One region of the Delftia sp. HK171 genome, then DNA from elsewhere that is predicted to be linked to it. Evidence: riboswitches for the same ligand, from Rfam matches in the RefSeq annotation. Region 1 holds a riboswitch; the other holds the start of a gene.
What was found. A riboswitch is a leader RNA that binds a small molecule or an ion and turns the genes downstream of it on or off. The one in region 1 is predicted to bind S-adenosylhomocysteine.
Positions count from the first base shown of each region.

Region 2: another riboswitch for S-adenosylhomocysteine. It lies ahead of ahcY (adenosylhomocysteinase); the one in region 1 lies ahead of metH (methionine synthase).

Region 1 covers NZ_CP018101.1:397,652-400,976, forward strand. Annotated here, with positions in the region: gene metH (methionine synthase) at 1-2,056, opposite strand, end outside; S-adenosyl-L-homocysteine riboswitch at 2,111-2,237, opposite strand; gene BO996_RS01860 (FadR/GntR family transcriptional regulator) at 2,515-3,321, shown strand; gene BO996_RS01865 (transporter substrate-binding domain-containing protein) at 3,318-3,325, shown strand, end outside.
Region 2 covers NZ_CP018101.1:6,310,737-6,314,061, forward strand. Annotated here, with positions in the region: gene BO996_RS28210 (TlyA family RNA methyltransferase) at 1-511, opposite strand, end outside; gene ahcY (adenosylhomocysteinase) at 669-2,099, opposite strand; S-adenosyl-L-homocysteine riboswitch at 2,170-2,254, opposite strand; gene BO996_RS28220 (response regulator) at 2,262-3,005, opposite strand; gene BO996_RS28225 (sensor histidine kinase) at 3,032-3,325, opposite strand, start outside.

The sequences.
Region 1 (3,325 bases):
CGCCCACGCGGTTGGCCGGGAACAGGCCGATGGCGCCGTTGGCCTGCAGCCAGCGGCCTTCGATGATTTTCTTGAGCATGGCCTGGCCGTCGGCCAGCACCTTGCGCGCCTCGACGCCGACGATCTCGTCGTCGAGGATGGCCGGATAGGGGCCGGCCAGGTCCCAGGTCTGGAAGAACGGGCCCCAGTCGATGTACTCGGCGATCTCGGCCAGGTCGAAGTTGCGGAACACGCGCCGGCCCAGGGCACGCGGCGCCACGGGGGCCTGGGAAAAGTCCACGGGCGTGGCGTTGGCGCGGGCCTTTGCCAGAGGCCACAGCGGTGTCTTCTTCTTGTTGGCGTGCTGGGTGCGGACCTTGTCGTAGTCGGCCTGGATCTCGGCCAGGTAGTTGCCCTTGTTCTCGCCCAGCAGGCTCTGGGCCACGCTGACGCTGCGCGAGGCATCGGGCACGTAGACCACGGGGCCTTCGTACTTGGGCGCGATCTTGACGGCGGTGTGCACGCGTGAGCAGGTGGCGCCGCCGATCAGCAGCGGAATCTTCTTGATGCGGAAGTAGTCGTCCTTGTGCATCTCGCCGGCGACGTATTGCATCTCTTCGAGGCTGGGCGTGATCAGGCCCGACAGGCCGATGATGTCCGCGCCCTCGGCCTTGGCCCGGGCCAGAATCTCATGGCAGGGCACCATCACGCCCATGTTGATGACCTCGAAGTTGTTGCACTGCAAAACCACGGTGACGATGTTCTTGCCGATGTCGTGCACGTCGCCCTTGACAGTGGCGATGACGATCTTGCCCTTGCTGGACACGTCCAGGCCCGCCGCTTCCTGCTGGCGCTTTTCCTCTTCGATGTAGGGCACGAGGTGGGCCACGGCCTGCTTCATCACGCGCGCCGACTTGACCACCTGGGGCAGGAACATCTTGCCGGCGCCGAACAGGTCGCCCACGATGTTCATGCCGTCCATGAGCGGACCTTCGATCACGTGCAGCGGGCGGCCGCCGCCCTGCACCACGATCTGCTGGTAGGCCTCTTCGGTGTCGACGACGATGAAGTCGGTGATGCCGTGCACCAGGGCGTGCGACAGGCGCTCGCCCACGGTCTTCGGGTTCTCGGGCGTGCCGCGCCATTCGAGCTTCTTGCTGTCGTCCTTGGCGGCGCCCTTGGCGGCGTCGGCAATCTCCAGCAGGCGCTCGGCGGCGTCAGGGCGGCGGTTGAGCACCACGTCTTCCACGCGCTCGCGCAGCTGGGGCTCCAGGTCGTCATAGACGCCGACCATGCCGGCGTTGACGATGCCCATGTCCATGCCCGCCGAGATGGCGTGGTACAGGAACACGGTGTGGATGGCCTCGCGCACGGGGTCGTTGCCGCGGAAGCTGAAGCTCACGTTGGAGACGCCGCCCGAGACCTTGGCGCCGGGCAGATTCTTCTTGATCCAGCGCACGGCCTCGATGAAGTCCACGGCGTAGTTGTCGTGTTCCTCGATGCCGGTGGCCACGGCGAAGATATTGGGGTCGAAGACGATGTCCTCGGGCGGGAAGCCCACCTCGTCCACCAGGATGCGGTAGGCGCGCTCGCAGATCTCGATCTTGCGCTGGTAGGTGTCGGCCTGGCCCTTCTCGTCGAAGGCCATGACCACGGCGGCCGCGCCGTAGCGCCTGATCAGCCGGGCCTGGCGCTTGAATTCATCCAGGCCTTCCTTCATGGAGATGGAGTTGACGATGCCCTTGCCCTGCAGGCAGCGCAGGCCGGCCTCGATGACCTCCCACTTGGAGCTGTCCACCATGACCGGCACCTTGGCGATGTCGGGCTCGGAGGCGATGAGGTTCAGGAAGCGCACCATGGCGGCCTTGCTGTCCAGCATGGCCTCGTCCATGTTCACGTCGATCACCTGGGCGCCGTTTTCCACCTGCTGGCGTGCCACGGACAGCGCTTCCTCGTACTGCTCGTTGAGGATCATGCGTGCAAAGGCCTTGGAGCCCGTGACGTTGGTGCGCTCGCCCACGTTGACGAACAGCGTGCCCTCGCCGATGGAGACAGGCTCCAGGCCCGACAGACGCATGGGAGGGGGAGTGAAAGAGGACGACATCAAGCTCACCTGCAAAAACGGCATGGCAACAGGTGAGCGTCGTTGGCACCGTGGGCGCGGTCCGGCCGGGAACCTGCACCTGGCCCAAGCCTGACGCGACACGCGATCCGGTGTACGGATGGGCGGGTGCCGCGCTGCAACGCTCCTCGGGCCAAAGCCCGGGATTCTACGGCGGCTGGCGGCGGCCTGCAGTGCGGGTTTTACGCCCGCATTCGGGGCAGGCCTGCACAAAGCCATGCGGCACTGCACCAAAGCGCGGCAGCGCGGGCCGCCGGCGGCGCCTTCGGGGCGGATTGTCGATGTCCCATCGCCCCGGATTCTTTGCAATGCCTGAAGACAACGCTCCTTTTTTTGCATCTGGCACGCAATTCGCTATCTGCTGGGTACGTGGTCTGACCAGTCAGGCCAAAACCCTCCACCCTCGCCAGCCCATGCAAAGCATTCCGATCTCGATGGCCCAGACGCTGCAGCAGCACATCCTGAGCGGCCACTACCCCGGCGGCAGCCAGCTGCCGCCGCAGCGCGAGCTGGCCCGGCAGCTGGGCATCAGCCGCGCTTCGCTGCGCGAGGCGCTGTCCATGCTGGAGGCCCTGGGCCTGGTCGAGATCCAGCCGGGCAAGGGCGTGCGCATCAACGGCCCGCACAGCGGCCGTGCACGCATGCACCGCGCCTATGCCACCCCGGCGCTGGGCACGCTGTCGCCGCGCCAGCTGATCGAGCTGCGCCTGGTGCTGGAGCCCGGCTGGGCCGCGCTGGCGGCCGTGCGCGCCGACGACAGCGGCCTGCGCCAGCTGCAATGGACCCAGTCCCAGCTGGCCCACGCCCTCGCCCGCAGCGACCTGCTGGCCGCCGCCGACGCCGATCTGCAGTTCCACCTGCTGCTGGCCCAGCTGTCGGGCAACCCGGGCCTGGTGGCCATGGCGCGCCAGCTGGAGCTGGCCATCAGCCACAGCCTGCGCCTGCCGTTTGCCTGGAGCGGCGCCGACGACCAGCCCGTGCGCGAGCACGACGCCATCGTGCAGGCCGTCTGCGCCGGCGATGCGCCGGGTGCCGCGGGCGCCATGCGCGCCCACCTGCTGTCGGCCGCCAGGCGCAGCGGCATCGATCTCGACACACCGGACGACGCGGCGGCGCCCGACGCAACGGCGCCCGACGCAACAGCGCCCGATACATCTGCGCCCGACCCTGACCCGCTTTCCTTTCGCCTCACCCCACCTTCCGAAGGAGCTTTCGCATGACTTC
Region 2 (3,325 bases), 520 kb from region 1:
GCGCCACGGGCTGGGTGTCGTTGTCGTCGGGATCTTCTTCCCAGCGTTCGGACAGCACTTCCTCGCAGGACTCCTGCAGGCCCTCGGCCGTCACCGCGCGGGCGTTGACGCCCTCGACGCAGATCACACGCACATCCGAGCGCAGCCGGTCGTGCAACTGGCCATGGCCCACATCCACGCCGATGACCTGGGCAGCGCCCGCCTGCAGCAGGCAGTCGGTGAAACCGCCCGTGCTCTGGCCCACGTCCAGGCAGCGCAGGCCCTGCACCGACAGCTTGGTGACCGCCAGCGCGCCTTCCAGCTTCAGCCCACCGCGCGAGATGAACCGGGCCTCGGCCCCGTCCAGCAGCTGCAGCTCGGCACCCGCAGGAATCTCGTCGCCGTTCTTGGCAACCTTCTTCCAAGGCGTCAGCGGCGTCATGCGCCATTGCACGCCACCCGCAATCAGCCGCTGCGCCTGCGAGCGCGTGGCCGCATGGCCGGCTTCCACCAAAAATACATCTGCGCGCATAGCGTCGCTCCAGGAAATCTCAGTTGACTAATGCCCGAAACCGGCGCGACCCAACTCAGGGACGCCAAGCAAGGGCCGCCCCGCAGCGAGGGCGTCGTCCCCCTCCCCCGCGAAGCGGGTAGAGAGGGGGAAGGCGCGTCAGCGCCTCAGGGGGTGCTTAGTAGCGATAAGTTTCGGGCTTGTAGGGGCCCTGCTTGCTCACGCCGATATAGGCGGCCTGGCCGTCCGTCAGTTCGGTCAGCATGGCGCCGACCTTCTTCAGGTGCAGTCGGGCGACCTTCTCGTCCAGGATCTTGGGCAGCACGTAGACCTTGCCGACCTCGTAGGCGTCGGGCTTGGTGAACAGCTCGATCTGGGCGATGGTCTGGTTGGCGAACGAGGCGCTCATCACGAAGCTGGGGTGGCCGGTGGCGCAACCCAGGTTCACCAGGCGGCCCTTGGCCAGCAGGATGATCTTCTTGCCGTCAGGGAAGGTGATGTGGTCCACCTGGGGCTTGATTTCTTCCCACTGGTACTGCTCGATGGAGGCGACGTCGATCTCGTTGTCGAAGTGGCCGATGTTGCAGACGATGGCTTCGTTCTTCATGGCCACCATGTGCTCGTGGCGGATGATGTCGCGGTTGCCGGTGGTGGTCACGAAGATGTCGGCCTTGTCTGCCGCCCATTCCATGGTCACGACCTTGTAGCCTTCCATGGCCGCCTGCAGGGCGTTGATGGGATCGATCTCGGTGACCCAGACCTGGGCCGACAGCGCGCGCAGCGCCTGGGCGCAGCCCTTGCCCACGTCGCCGTAGCCGGCCACCACGGCGACCTTGCCGGCGATCATCACGTCGGTGGCGCGCTTGATGCCGTCCACCAGCGATTCGCGGCAGCCGTAGAGGTTGTCGAACTTGCTCTTGGTGACGGAGTCGTTGACGTTGATGGCACGGAACTTCAGCGTGCCCTTGGCCGACATCTCGTTGAGGCGGTGCACGCCGGTCGTGGTCTCTTCGGTCACGCCGATGATGTGGGCGCTCTTGCGCGTGTACCAGGTGGGGTCCTGGGCCAGCTTGGCGCGGATGGCGGCGAAGGCGATCTTCTCTTCTTCGGAGGCGGGGTTGTCCAGCACGGACAGGTCCTTTTCGGCACGCATGCCCAGGTGCAGCAGCATGGTGGCGTCGCCGCCGTCGTCCAGGATCATGTTCGGGCCTTCGCCTTCGGTGCCGGCGGCGCCGAATTCAAAGATGCGGTGGGTGTAGTCCCAGTAGTCGGCCAGCGATTCGCCCTTGATGGCGAACACGGGCGTGCCGGTTTCCGCGATGGCGGCAGCAGCGTGGTCCTGCGTCGAGAAGATGTTGCAAGACGCCCAGCGCACTTCGGCGCCCAGGGCCTTGAGCGTCTCGATCAGCACGGCCGTCTGGATGGTCATGTGCAGCGAGCCGGTGATGCGCGCGCCCTTGAGGGGCTGGGCAGCGGCGAATTCCTCGCGCGTGGCCATCAGGCCGGGCATTTCGGTTTCGGCGATCAGGATTTCCTTGCGGCCCCAGGCAGCGAGGGAAATGTCAGCGATGGCCGTGTCGGCGGAAACGGGACGAACAGCAGCGTTCATGGTTTTCTCCAAAAGATGAATGAAAAACCACGTTCTGCGGGAGACGAAAAAAAGCTCACCGCACAGAAAGCGTGGGCGAGCGTCGTTGCAGGTATGACTCCGAGCCTCGCGACCACGCCTGATGTGTGGGGGCCGCTGCAACGCTCCTCGGAGAGGCGCCGATTATACCGATCCCGGGGATGCCTCACCGCCCAGCCCCACAAGCCGGTAGCCCACCTGCAGCTCGGTCACCAAGTGGCGCGGCTGGGCCGGCTCGTCCTCGATCTTCTGGCGCAGATTGGCCATGTGCACGCGCAGGTAGTGGGCGCGGCTCAGGTACTCGGGGCCCCAGACCTGCAGCAGCAGCTGGCGATGGGTCATCACACGGCCCTGGGCGGCGATCAGCGCCGCCAGCAGGCGGAATTCGATGGGCGTGAGGTGCACCGGCTGCCCCGCGCGCCGCACCTCATGCGTGGCCAGGTCCACCTGCACCGGGCCGAAGTGCACCTTGCTGGACGCGGCGGTGCCGCCCGCCCCACCGGCGGCGCCCAGTTGCTGGCGGCGGCGCAGCATCACGCGCAGCCGGGCCAGCAGCTCGGGCACGCCGAAGGGCTTGACCAGGTAGTCGTCGGCGCCGGCATCCAATGCGGCCACCTTCTCGTCCTCACGCTCGCGCGCGGAGAGTACGAGCACGGGCACGGAGGACCATCCGCGCAGCTCGGTCAGGACCTGCTTGCCATCGGCGTCCGGCAGGCCCAGGTCGAGGATGACCAGGTCGGGCTGGCGGCTGGCGGCCTCGATCAGGCCGCGGCGCGCGCTGTCGGCCTCGAAGACCTGCCAGCCTTCGTCTTCCAGCACCAGGCGCACGAAGCGGCGGATGCCGGGGTCGTCCTCGATCATCAGGATGCGGTTGGCGGGCGTGCTCATGGGGGGCTTTCGTGCATGGCGGGACTCTAATCCAGCGCAGGCTGCTCGGGCACGGGAAAGCGCAGCGTGAAGATGGTGCCCGGGCCGGGCCGTGCGGCGGCAGCCTCGATGCGCCCGCCATGCGCCTCGACAATGCTGCGCACCAGCGCCAGGCCCAGGCCGATGCCCGAGACGGTGGACTCGGCCGTGCCGCGCGTGAAGGGCTCGAACAGCGTCTCCACCGGCAGATGCGATGGCAGGCCCGGCCCGCCATCGCGCACGGACAGCAGCAGTTCGCCATCCTGCACACGCGCACTGATGGCCAGCGGCGTGCCGGCCGG